Microbulbifer sp. GL-2: one gene and its partner. The main gene of each other region encodes a partner of the protein of the gene in region 2 in a complex. Links are inferred from orthologs where the notes say so. Each region holds a gene or a part of one and is shown on either strand. Other genes may lie near its edges.

Region 1 (5,168 bases), 2.1 Mb from region 2 along the record:
AGATCCTGCAGCGCTATCAATTGCTCCGAAGCACTCTCTGTGGGGATAGCCTTGAAGGCCTTCCTGAAAACTTTCTGGTCCATGGCGGTAGCACTCAAGCTGGCGAGTAGACCAATAGAAGTAACAAGGGCTTTTTTGAAAAATGACATCTTCCCCCCAAATCGAAGCGGAAATTGATAGGTAAAGGGCTCGGAAAAAGCCCCAGCAATGCCCCGTGTCCGGATCGAGTGGGGCACGCTGTTGTTGGTGGCGGTCCAGTGGCTCCCTGAGTTACTGGACCGGCCCGTTTAATTGGCCGCTGCAGTGCGACCCTCGAAATTATGTGGGTTTAGCAGCTGCATGCGGCGGTGTATCTGCTCTTCAATACCGGCGGCATCAAGGCCGATCCCTGCGAGCAGATCCTTGTGTTTGCCGTGCTCAATAATCTGGTCAGGCAGGCCTAACTGCAATACAGGCATGGTCCTGGCCGTAGCGTTGAGATACTCCAGTACTGCACTGCCGGCACCGCCGGCGATGGTGTTCTCTTCAAGAGTCACCAGTAGCTGGTGGCTATCGGCCAGTTCATCAATTAATGCTTCGTCCAATGGTTTTACCCAGCGCATATCCGCTACGGTGGCACCGAGGCGCTCAGCTGCGGCCATGGCTGGAGCGAGCATGGTGCCAAAATTCAAAATTGCTACGCTGCTACCCTCGCGTAGTAAGCGGCCCTTGCCGATGGGGAGTTCACGCATTTCTTCTTCGGTCGCGGTGCCCAGGCCGGTACCTCGTGGGTAACGCACAGCCGCGGGACCATTGTGTCGGTAGGCGGTATACAGCAGCTGGCGGCACTCGTTCTCGTCGCTGGGCGCGGCAATAGCGAGGTAGGGAAGGCAGCGCATAAAGGTCAGGTCGAAGCTGCCTGCGTGTGTCGGGCCGTCTTCGCCCACGAGGCCGGCGCGGTCAATGGCGAAGGTGACATCCAGGTTTTGGATGGCAACATCGTGCACCATTTGATCGTAACCACGCTGCAGGAAGGTGGAGTAAATAGCCACTACAGGCTTTTGTCCCTCGCAGGCGAGGCCTGCGGCCAGGGTCACGGCGTGCTGCTCGGCAATGGCTACATCGTGGAAGCGCTCCGGGAAGCGTTTGGAAAACTCCACCATACCTGAGCCCTCGCACATGGCGGGAGTGATGCCGATCAGTCGTTCGTCCCGAGCCGCGGTGTCGCACAGCCACTGGCCAAAGATATCCTGGTATTTGGGCAGCTTCTTCCTGCCCGGTACCGCAACCTGGACTTTGCTCTCGGGCTCCAGTTTATTTAGCGCGTGGTAGCCCACCGGATCGGCCTCTGCTGGGCCAAAGCCCTTGCCCTTGGTGGTGGCGATATGCAGTAACTGGGGACCGGGCTGGCTGCGCAGGTTGCGCAGAGTGTGCACCAGGTCGTGCATGTTGTGGCCGTCCAGCGGCCCCACATAATTGAAGCCCAGCTCCTCAAACAGGGTGCCGGGGGTGATCATGCCTTTGACATGTTCTTCAGTGCGTCGTGCCAGCTGCCAGGCTTTGGGAATCGCTGACAGTATCTTGCGGCTGCCCTCGCGCATATTAAGGTAGGTTTTACTGGCCAGGATTTTGGCGAAATAAGTGGCCAGGCCGCCGACATTTTTGGAGATCGACATACTGTTGTCATTGAGAACAACCAACATATCCCGACCGGTATGAGCTGCGTGATTGAGCGCTTCAAAAGCCATGCCTGCGGTCATGGCTCCGTCGCCGATAACCGCGACTACTTTACGTTCATCAGGAGAGCCCAATGCCATCCCCAGGGCGGCGCCGATGGATGTGCTCGAATGGCCCACCCCAAAGGTGTCATACGGGCTCTCACTGCGCTTGGGAAAGCCGGACAGGCCGCCTTGCTGGCGCATGGTCAGCATCTGCTCGCGGCGACCGGTTAGGATCTTATGAGGGTAGGTTTGGTGGCCCACATCCCACACCAAGCGATCTTCCGGAGTATTGTAGATGTAGTGCAGGGCGATGGTCAGTTCCACCACACCTAGGCCAGCGCCGAAATGACCGCCGCTCTGGCCGACACAGTACAACAGGTACTCGCGCAGCTGGCTGGCAAGTTCGGGCAATTGGCGTTCATCGAGGGTGCGCAGTTGGGCCGGCTCGTCGATGGAGTCGAGCAGCGGCGTATGCGGACGTGTGCGTGGAATTTCTTCGAGCATCAATCGTATCAATGGCTACAGATAATGATAGTGAGGGGGATTGTATGCCCGTGACGGGCATAATGCATCCCAAAGGCGGGACAGTTGCCTCGATTCAGTGACTGCGCTGGACGATATAATCAGCCAGCTGTCGCAGCAACAAGGTGTCACCTGGCAGAGTGGCTAGGGCATCTAACGCCTGTTTGTGCAGGCCCCGCAGCTTTTCCCGTGCGCCGTCAACGCCCAGGAGGGAGACATAAGTGGGCTTGTTCAATAGGGCATCTGCACCCTGGGTCTTGCCCAATACTTCTGTATCCGCAGTGATGTCGAGGATATCGTCTTGAACCTGGAAGGCGAGGCCAATGGCCTGGGCATAGTGAGTCGTTGCCTGTAATTCAGCAATGCCGGCGCCGCCGAGCAGAGCGCCCATTCGCGCGCTGGCGCAGATCAAGGCGCCGGTCTTCAGCCGGTGCATGGGCTCAAGTTGCTCCAGGGTGAGCGTTTTATCCACAGAGCTCAGGTCGATAGCCTGGCCTGAGACCATACCCCGGCTACCAGATGCTGCGGCTAATTCCTGTAAAAGCTGTAACTTGAGCGAAAGCTCGGTTTGGTCGGCCAGCAGCAGTTCAAACGCTAGAGTCTGTAGTGCATCGCCGGCGAGAATAGCGGTGGCTTCATCGAAGGCGATATGACAAGTGGGACGCCCCCGGCGCAGGGCATCGTCATCCATCGCCGGCAGGTCGTCGTGGACCAGGGAATAGGCATGGATGCATTCCAGGGCTGCTGCGGTTGCATCACACTTGGCCAGATCAAAATCGACACCATGGAAGACTTGGGCGCAGGCATATACCAGTGCTGGGCGAAGGCGCTTACCCGGCCCCAGTGCGGCATAGCGCATGGCCTCAAAGAGTTTTTCCGCACTGGGAACAGGGTGCTCAAGAGCTTTCCGGATTCGAGCCTCAACCCGTGTGGCTGAATCTTGCAGAAAGGTCCGCAGCGCAGGGGAAGGGGTTGTGCTACTCACTCAGGTATCGCCTGCAGAGTCGTCGGCGTCGAACGGTAACTCGCGAATGTTGCCGCTCTCTTCCATCAGCAGTTTGACCTTCTGCTCGGCACTAGCCAGTTTTTTCTGGCATTCACGGGTGAGTTTTACTCCGCGCTCAAAGTCTGCCAGGGCTTCTTCGAGAGGCAGGTCTCCCGCCTCCAGACGTTCTACCAGTTCTTCCAGGGCCTGCAGGCTCTCTTCAAAAGTTGCCGATTTTTTCTTTGCCGCCATAGCATCGCCTCATAATTGCGGGGCAACCTTAGCCGCTGGCGCGGCAAGGGTCAATTAGAGGGGACTGATTCCTCCCCCTAAGGTTACCTGAGGGCCTCAAGAGATAGCAGGTAATGGGCCAGGGCCTTTTTCTGCTGATCGCTAAAGTCGTATTTCGGCATAGGAGGTGTTGGCGCATCGAAGTAGTTTGCCAGAGAATCCAGAGAGTATTTTTTGTTCAGGTCTCTTAAGGGCACCTGCTGCTGATGGCAGTGGGCACAATCGTGACTCTGGTAGAGTGTTTTCCCCTCCCGAACGGCGTCGGAATCTATGGCCGGTGGCTTTTTTTCAACGTTATTGGCGACCCTGGTTGGGAGGACAGTCGGAGTGCTTGGCACATTGCTGGGAGATAGTTGATATATCGCACCTGCATAGTCGTCTGAGATATAAATTTTTCCCTGGTTGTCTTCGGCTATAGCGACGGGTCGGCCGGAAACCTCGGTGCGGTCTTCACTGAGGAAGCCCCATAGGAAGTCCCTTTCGGAGATATTTCCGCTTTCATCCCAGTGTAGGGAAACTACTTTGTAGCCATCCTTAACGCTGCGATTCCATGAACCATGCAGGGCTACCAGGGCTGCCCCGCGGTAGTTTTTAAGCTGCTCCGGGCTGCGTAGAAAACGAATGCCCAGTGGTGCATTGTGTGCGGCGAACTCGTGGACTGGTGCCACTGAAGCCGCGATCATCTCTTTTACCGTTGGGTTCTCATCGTCAATAAAATCGGGATCGGGCACTCTGTCGCCATAGGCGTAGGGCCAGCCATAGAAATTATCTGGCCGGATCAGGTTGAGTTCATCTGGAGGAAGGTTGTCGCCGAGCCAGTCTCGCCCATTGTCTGTGGCATAGAGTCCGCCATCTTTTGGAGACCAGTCGAAGCCAACGCTGTTACGCAGGCCTGTGGCAAGAATCTTAAAGTTACTGCCATCGGGACGCATACGCATGATCGTGGCCCGTCGCGGGTCTTTCTCGATACAGACATTGCAGCTGGAGCCACTGCTCAGATAAAGCCAGCCATCGGGACCCATCTCGATGGTTTTTGTCCAGTGGCCACTGTCCTCCAAATTTTCGAGAATTCTCTGGTAACTTCCAGCCAGGCGGCCATCGGAATGATCGAGGGGTACACGACCGACAGCGTTACCCTCTGCGATATAGAGCCAATTCTCATGCAGCGCGAGGCCATGGGGGCGGTTTAGGTTGTCAATCAATACACGCTGATTATCCGCTTGCCCATCCCCATTACGATCGGGAGATAAGAGGGATATCTGCCCTTTCTTTGGCTGGGATACGAGAATATCGCCAGAACGGGTGATTGCGAGCCATCGCGCGCCGGGGACATTTTCTGCAAAAAGCTGGAGCCGGTAACCCTGAGCGGCTTTTATCCCACTCATCACCTGTTGCTCGGTTGTTTTTACTCCTCCAAAAAGCTGGCGCCAGGGAACACTCACTCCCGATGCAACCGCCGATAAGGCGCCTGAAACCACGGCGACCAAGATAAGCAAAAAAATTAGCGTATATTTCAACAGTATCTTCCCTAATTAGATTGAACTTGAAATAAAGGTGTTTATAGTTGCGTCGCTCACTCACCGACCTTTGTTTTACCACAGGGTTCCTACCTGGTCCTCCCCTCCTTTGTGAAGGAAATATTTCACTTTGTGAGATATGTCTTACACAAA
Region 2 (7,440 bases):
ATACTGGCCACGCTCACGTCCAGGTCAGTGAGGAAGCGCACGTCGCGGCTGGTAACGATACCGACCAGGTTACCCCTATCCATCACCGGAACACCGGAGATATTGTGGTGAGTAGTAAGAGCAATCAGCTCGCGCACTGTGGCATCAGACTCAATAGTAATTGGGTCCTTTACCACACCGGCTTCGAATTTTTTTACCGCACGTACCGCGAGCGCCTGCTCCTCGATAGACATGCTTTTATGGATGATACCGATACCACCTTCCTGAGCCAGGGCAATAGCCAGGCGCGCTTCCGTCACTGTATCCATAGCAGCAGACACAATAGGAATATTCAGGGTGATGTTTCGGGACAGCTGGGTTTTCAAACTGACATCCTTGGCAGTCACCTCGGAATAACCGGGCACAAGTAGGACGTCGTCGAAAGTGAGGGCTTCGCGCGCTATGCGCAGATTGGATTCAGACATTATTGACACTCAAACCTCGAATAGGCGGGATTGGGTATCGGCGCGATTATACCTCTCAGCGCCCAAAGCGCAATTGCCAATTCGCTGAAAGGTGGATTTATCGAGTAAAGCACTTTACCTGTATGGCGGATACTGCAATATTGCTCCGCCAGTTTTTTCCTGTGAGGCCCAGATGCAATCCAGCTCCCCAGTCCCGAATCAGAAACGCAGTGTTCTATCGGTAAGCGACCTGAACCGGGAGGTAAAGCACCTGCTGGAGAGCAATGTGCCCCTGTTATGGATCAGTGGGGAAATTTCAAATTTCACAGTCCCCAGTTCCGGGCACTGGTATTTCAGCCTAAAAGACGCTCGCGCCCAGGTACGTTGTGCCATGTTCCGCGGCCGCAACCGCAGTGTGAGCTTTCAGCCGCAAAATGGCCGTGAGGTGTTAATCCGTGCGCGAGTAAGCCTTTATGAGGGCCGCGGAGAATTCCAGCTGATCGTCGAACATATGGAAGAAGCCGGCTTTGGTGCCTTGATGCGGCAGCTGGAACAGCTCAAGGCAAAATTGCAGGACGAGGGGTTATTCGACACTGCACGCAAGCGCAACCTGCCATATCTGCCCTCCAATATCGGCATCATCACCTCACCAACCGGCGCCGCCATCCGCGACATGATTCATGTTCTGGGCCGTCGCCACCCGGCTGCGGAAATCGGTTTGTGGCCGGTGGCCGTGCAGGGCCAGGGAGCCGCACAGCAAATAGCCTCAGCCATTAAAAAAGCCGGTCACAGCGGCCGCCACGACTTGTTAATTGTGGGGCGAGGTGGCGGCTCATTGGAGGATCTGTGGCCATTCAACGAGGAAGTTGTAGCACGGGCACTGGCAGCCTGCCCCATCCCCACAATTTCCGCCGTGGGTCACGAAACCGACACCACAGTCTCAGACTTCGTCGCCGATGTCCGTGCGCCCACCCCTTCGGCAGCAGCGGAGATCGCCAGCGCCAATGCCGCTGAGTTATTTAAGGAGCTCGAAAACAACAGTATTCGGTTATATCGGGCGCTACAGCACCAGATGCGTCACCTGCAGCAGCAGGTCATGTTAAGGCGCAATCGCCTTCGCCATCCCCGCGAACAATTACAGAACCGCGCCCAGCAACTGGATCACCTCGAGATGCGTCTATTTGCAGCAGGGCAACTGCAAATCCAACAGCGCCGCGCTCAACTGACAGCAGCACATCGGGCATTAGCCCACTGCCAACCTCATCGGCGTATCAAAGAAAAGCGCGAGCATTTACAGCAGGCGGCGGCCGGCCTTCAGCGTTCCACAGAATTGCGTTTGAAGCACAGCAGCGACAAACTCAGCCACTTGGCAAAACTGCTCCACAATGTGAGCCCACTGGCGGTTCTACAGCGTGGCTACGCCATCGCCATGGATACTGAGGGCAAAGCCATCAAAGACAGCAGCAACCTGTCAACAGACCAAAAGGTCAATATCAAGCTGGCCCGCGGGAATTTTTCCGCAAGAGTAGAAAATATCGAGGACTAAAATCCGCCACAGATTAGGGGCTTGGGCACGACACTATAATCATCCTGTAGAGAGCTTATGGAGCGATCTATGGGATCTGGTTACAGTGCAATCAGCCCTATCCGTTGGGCTGTAATTTTCCTATCAGTACTGTTACTGGCTATTGCAGCCTGTAGCAAAGAAGGTAAGGAAGGCGGGCTTACAGGTCCGGGCGGCGCCTCTGCGGCCATAGAAAACCTAACGCCACAAGAAACCACTTCCCCTATCACTCCGGCTAAAGAGCAACAGGTCAACTACATCGAAACCGGTGACCTGCGCGAAATTAAAAAACGCGGCACCATCCGCTTTGTTAACCTGACCGGCGCTGCAGAAAATATGCTGCCCCGCGGTGGGGTGGTAAGTCTGCGCCATTTTGAGCTGGCAAATAAACTGGCCGACAAACTGAGACTGGAGGCAAAGTGGATCAAGGCGGAAAGCCCCGATGATGCCATCAAAATGCTCATCGCCGGTGAGGCCGATGTAATTGCTTACAACCTGACTGTGACCGAGGCGCGCGAAGAGGAAATTGACTTTAGCGTACCCGTTCGCCAATCCCGCCAGCAACTGGTTACCGGACCCTCCGGTCCGGATATTAGCGATCCAGGTAAACTCAAAAACGTTGAACTGATCGTGCCTCAGGGCTCTGCCAATATGGAAACCGCACAACAGTTAATTTCGGAGTACCCAGATGCGAACCTGGCAGTGAGGGAATTTAAAATCCACGGCAACCGCGACGGGCTCATTGACATGATAAACCGGGAAAATAATCGGGTAGCAATTCTCGAGGATTTCTCCGCGGAATATCTACGCGATTACCGCGATGACTTACGCCTTGGTGCTTATGTCAGCGAATCGCAGAACATTGCCTGGGGAATGCGTAAAACCTCCAGGCGCCTGCAATCCACAGTTGACAATTTTCTAACCCGAAATTTAGTGAAGGCACAGGAGGAGCGTATTACCGATTGGAAGGGAATTAAAAAGTCCGGGGTAATCCGCCTGCTAACCTACAACGGCCCCACCACTTATTTCCTGTGGAAGGGGCTGTTAATGGGCTTTGATTACGACCTGGCCAAGGCTTTTGCAGACAAACACAGGCTCCAACTGCAAGTTATCGTGGTGCCTTATGAAGAAAGCCTGGCAGACTGGCTCAGGGCCGGTCGCGGTGACTTCGCCGGAGCGGAGCTGAATATCACATCAGCCGTGGAAAAAGAGGGGATGGTGTTTACAAAGCCTGTGGTCGAATCAACCGAGCAAGTAGTGAGCGGCAAAGACAGCCCACCCATTAAACAAATCCAGGATTTGAATGGGCGTAAATTAACCTTGCGCGCCTACTCCTCATTTATTGAAACGGCTAAAACCCTGCAGAGTGCCGGCATAGACGTAGAGGTCCGGGTAGCGCCACCGGATATTTCTCAGTCGCAGATATTCTCAATGATTGCCGAAGGTTTGGTGGATGCCACTATTTCCCACTCGGGACGGGCAAAAATTGAAGCCTCAGTGCAACCCAACCTGGTACTAGGTGCAGTGCTCGGCGACCCAACTCCAGAGGGCTGGCTGGTTCTTCGTAAGAATTGGCATTTACTGCAAAACCTTAACAAGTTTTTGGTGAGCTACCGAAAAACTGACAAGTATAAGAAACAATACGCTGCATACTTCGAACCCAATAAGCGCTTCATGCAAAGAGTTAGCACACGGGTTATTCCTGGAGAAAACCTGTCTCCTTACGATGACCTGGTCAAGGAATCCTCTTTTAAATACGATTTTGACTGGCGCATGATCGTCGCGCAGATGTGGCAGGAGAGTAACTTTAACCCTAAAGCAGTTTCCCCGGTGGGCGCCCAGGGCCTGATGCAGGTTATGCCGGCTACCGCGGAGGAAATGGGATTCCCTCCACCACTATTTGAACCTGAGCGTGGTATTAAAGCGGGCGTAAAATATATGGATTGGGTCAGAGACAGATTTGACCCGGCACTGCCCACAGTAAATAAACTCTGGTTTACCCTGGCCTCTTATAATGCCGGTTATGGACACTTACTGGATGCCCAGCGTCTCGCCAAACAATTGGGGCTGGACCCAAATATCTGGTTCGATAATGTCGAAGTAGCGATGCTTAAACTGGCTCAGCCCCAGTACTTCAAGCGGGCACGATACGGCTATGTGCGCGGCTCAGAGCCGGTGCAATATGTACGTAATATCAGCAACCTTTACAAGGCTTATGTTGAGATGATGAGCGACGATGTATCCATGCAACCATCACAACATCAAATACCCGAAAGATTTTGCTCGCCAGAAAATACACCGAGGGGAATGATAGTGCAGGTATCCCCTCCTCCATCGCGCTGAACAGTGGAGAGAATAATCATTAAAAGGGGTGTTCTAAATTTTTAAAATGACTTTACCGATTATCTTGCCAGACTCCAGTAAACGATGCGCGTCAGCAACCTGCTCAAGGGAGAACTGAGCCGCAATTTGCGGACGTACTTTTCCCGCTTCAATCAACGGCCAGACTTTGGATTCCAGTGAAGAGGCAATATCCGCTTTCACTTTTGCAGAACGGGCCCTCAGTGTGGAGCCGGCCAGAGTCAGGCGCTTGAGCATTACCGGTAGCATATTGATCTCAACACTGGAGCCTTGAAGGTAGGCAATATTGACGATTCGACCATCGTAAGCGGCCACGCGAATATTACGCTCTATGTATTCTCCCCCGACCATATCCAGGATTACATCGGCACCGTGATCCTCGGTAGCCTCGCGTACCACCGCTACAAAATCGTCTTCACGATAATTAATTGCCCGCTCAGCACCCAGTTTCTCACAGGCCCCGCATTTTTCTGCCGATCCCGCAGTGGCAAAAACCCGGGCACCCAAATGATGAGCCAGCTGAATGGCCGTAGTGCCAATCCCGGAAGAACCCCCGTGCACCAGTAAGATTTCTCCGCTCTGCAACCTGGCCCGGTCGAACACATTGCTCCAGACAGTAAAAAAGGTCTCTGGCAGGGCCGCAGCCTCAACCTCTGTTAATCCGCCCGGGATAGGCAGGCACTGCCCCTCTGGCGCCACCACGAATTCAGCATAACCACCACCATTAGTCAGGGCGCAAACTTTATCTCCCAACGCCCACCGCTTTACCTCTTTCCCAACTGCAACTACCTCTCCCGCCACTTCGAGCCCCAGGATTGGCGAGGCACCTGGCGGTGCTGGGTAGTGACCATTGCGCTGTACAATATCGGGCCGGTTCACACCGGCAGCAGACACTCGAATCAGCACTTCATCCGCAGCTGGTTCAGGCTGGGGCAGGTCGGCCACCTGCAACTTTTCCGGGCCACCATATTCCGGCAGATCAATTGCACGCATTATCCACTCCTTCAAAACTGTTCTTTTTTGGGTTTGCCCGAGAGCTATTCAAGGTAAATTAATGGGGCATTATGAGGAACTATCAAGGTACCAGTACTGAAGTACTGTTATCACAGATGAGGGCTGGACAAGTTTATAGGCTGTAAAACCAAAAGCGGCCAGGAAGTTTACCGAGAAGAACAATAGAACTTCTCGAAAAACGACCCCGCCGCTAGCAGCCAATTTAGCGAATCATACCTTTCCCCGAAAGGGACAGTACTATGGGGAGCTATGGCAACCTAGAACTCATAGAGAACTTCAACCCCCATAACACGTCCTTTATTGAGCGGAGTAAAGCTCGCACCAATTCCTCCCAGAGTTGGAGGCAGTTGGGTGTTGTTACCCTCTGTAACCTCATTCAGCATATTCTTACCGAACATGGAGACAGTGAAACTGCCACTATCCGGCGTATAGCCAATACTGAAGTCCAGCATATCGACTTCGGACAGCATTCCTCGATTATCATCGGTATAAGGCGCCGCATCCCGATGATTAAAGTTTACGCGGGAGGTCAAACTGCCAAAGCCGCCTAGTTGCAGATCATGGATAAAGCCAACGCCATATGTCCATGGAGCCAGGCGGGGAATTTCCAGGCCCAGATCTACATCATTTACTACGCCATCACCATTGAGGTCACCCAAAACCTTGTCATAGTCGCCATCCACGTAGCCGACGTTAAAGGTAAACAGCAGGTTCTCAGTTAAAGCTGCCATTGCCTCCAACTCAGCTCCACGAATAGTAGCATCGGCAGTATTGCGGATAATCTGGGCAACACCAGTGACCGCATCAGGAAGATTTTCCTCCCGCTGCATATCGTCAATCGTGTTGTGGAATATCGCCATATTGGTGCGTAGGCGCCCATCTAACCAATCTACCTTGGCACCAATTTCAAAGCTGCTTTGTTCTTCCTGATCGGTTACCTGTGGTGTATAGGGCTTACGGGTACTTGGATTAATGCCTGCGTTACGGAAATTGTAACCACCACTGCGGAAGCCCTTGGTCCAGAAGGTGTACAGCTGGGTATCTTCAGATACAGTCCACTGTAATCCAACCTTTGGCGTAAAGGCATTCCAGCTCTCGCTGTCCTCAAAGTCGTAGGCTGCACATCCATCCAGCGAACAGAAATTCAGGGGGATTGAGGCAATTTTGGCATCTTTTTCTTCGCTGGAATAACGCCCACCTAGAGTCAGCACCCAGGATTCATTCAGGTCAATATCCGCCTGGGCAAAGACACCGTAGGTACTGTGATCTTGGGTGCCTCCACCAGTCCAGTCTATTTCGCCCAATTGCAAAAGGCGATTTTCCAGGTAGGTAACATCCTGGCTGAACCAGTAAACTCCAGTGGTCAGAGCTGTGCGGCCAAAACGGCCGGCATAGCGCAACTCATTGCTGAGCTGGCTCTGCTCCACGCTGGAGTCAGCATGAAAACCTATAATCGGCAGGGAATCGATATCCCCCATACCCCGAGCCTCATACTCACGCCAGGCCAGGATATTGGTGATGGTGCCATCACCGAAGGCGACATCCTTATTAAACTCGGTAATAATCTGGCTCCACTCATCCTTCTGGTAGCCCTCCTCATCCTGTGCTACTTCAAACGAGCCCTTACCATTATCCCAATCATCAATACCTAATAGAGCAGCTAGTACTGTTGCACTTGGAGCCGGCTGTTGGCCGTCTTGGGTCTGAACCATGGTCGACTCATAACCGCGATTCTGGGCTACCGCACCGTCAGAATCCATACGGCCATGCTCCATGCGCACCAACAGTTCGGCTGTTTCATTGAGCTGGATACTAAAGCTTGGACGAATAAACCAACTGTCGGAAGCTCCGGCGTTATCATTGCCAGTTGCCACATTCTCGAACCAACCCCGGTCATCATTGTAATAAACCGTTAGGCGCCCGTTTACTGAGTCTGCGATAGCCCCATTGATAGAGCCCGCCGTTACGGTATCCAGATTGTCTGTTACTGAGGCCTTGACCCGGGATGAAAACTCTTCTGTAGGGCGCGCGGTTTTGATTACCACGGCACCACCGGTA

The links. Proteins that work in one complex are often made in the same cells at the same time.
Region 1: the proteins of xseA (region 2) and GL2_RS09635 are in contact, whole or in part, in a cryo-EM structure (PDB 8TXR), measured with the Escherichia coli proteins. The link is inferred for Microbulbifer sp. GL-2 from one-to-one orthologs.

Annotation. Positions count from the first base shown.
Region 1 is NZ_AP019807.1:2,213,517-2,218,684, forward strand. What follows is about bases 1,834-4,725. They hold GL2_RS09635 (exodeoxyribonuclease VII small subunit), read right to left. Parts: upstream 3,460-4,725; coding sequence 3,208-3,459; downstream 1,834-3,207. Other genes in these bases: dxs (1-deoxy-D-xylulose-5-phosphate synthase), read right to left, coding at 1,834-2,204; GL2_RS09630 (polyprenyl synthetase family protein), read right to left, coding at 2,299-3,207; GL2_RS09640 (PQQ-dependent sugar dehydrogenase), read right to left, coding at 3,543-4,725. Also shown: GL2_RS09620 (DUF885 family protein), read right to left, coding at 1-149; more of dxs, read right to left, coding at 288-1,833; more of GL2_RS09640, read right to left, coding at 4,726-5,015. UniProt on the Escherichia coli protein: Bidirectionally degrades single-stranded DNA into large acid-insoluble oligonucleotides, which are then degraded further into small acid-soluble oligonucleotides.
Region 2 is NZ_AP019807.1:137,233-144,672, forward strand. Bases 1-2,812 are described here. They hold xseA (exodeoxyribonuclease VII large subunit), read left to right. Parts: upstream 1-636; coding sequence 637-1,989; downstream 1,990-2,812. Other genes in these bases: guaB (IMP dehydrogenase), read right to left, coding at 1-464; GL2_RS00640 (transporter substrate-binding domain-containing protein), read left to right, coding at 2,047-2,812. Outside these bases: more of GL2_RS00640, read left to right, coding at 2,813-4,350; GL2_RS00645 (NAD(P)H-quinone oxidoreductase), read right to left, coding at 4,384-5,361; GL2_RS00650 (TonB-dependent receptor), read right to left, coding at 5,640-7,440. UniProt on the Escherichia coli protein: Bidirectionally degrades single-stranded DNA into large acid-insoluble oligonucleotides, which are then degraded further into small acid-soluble oligonucleotides.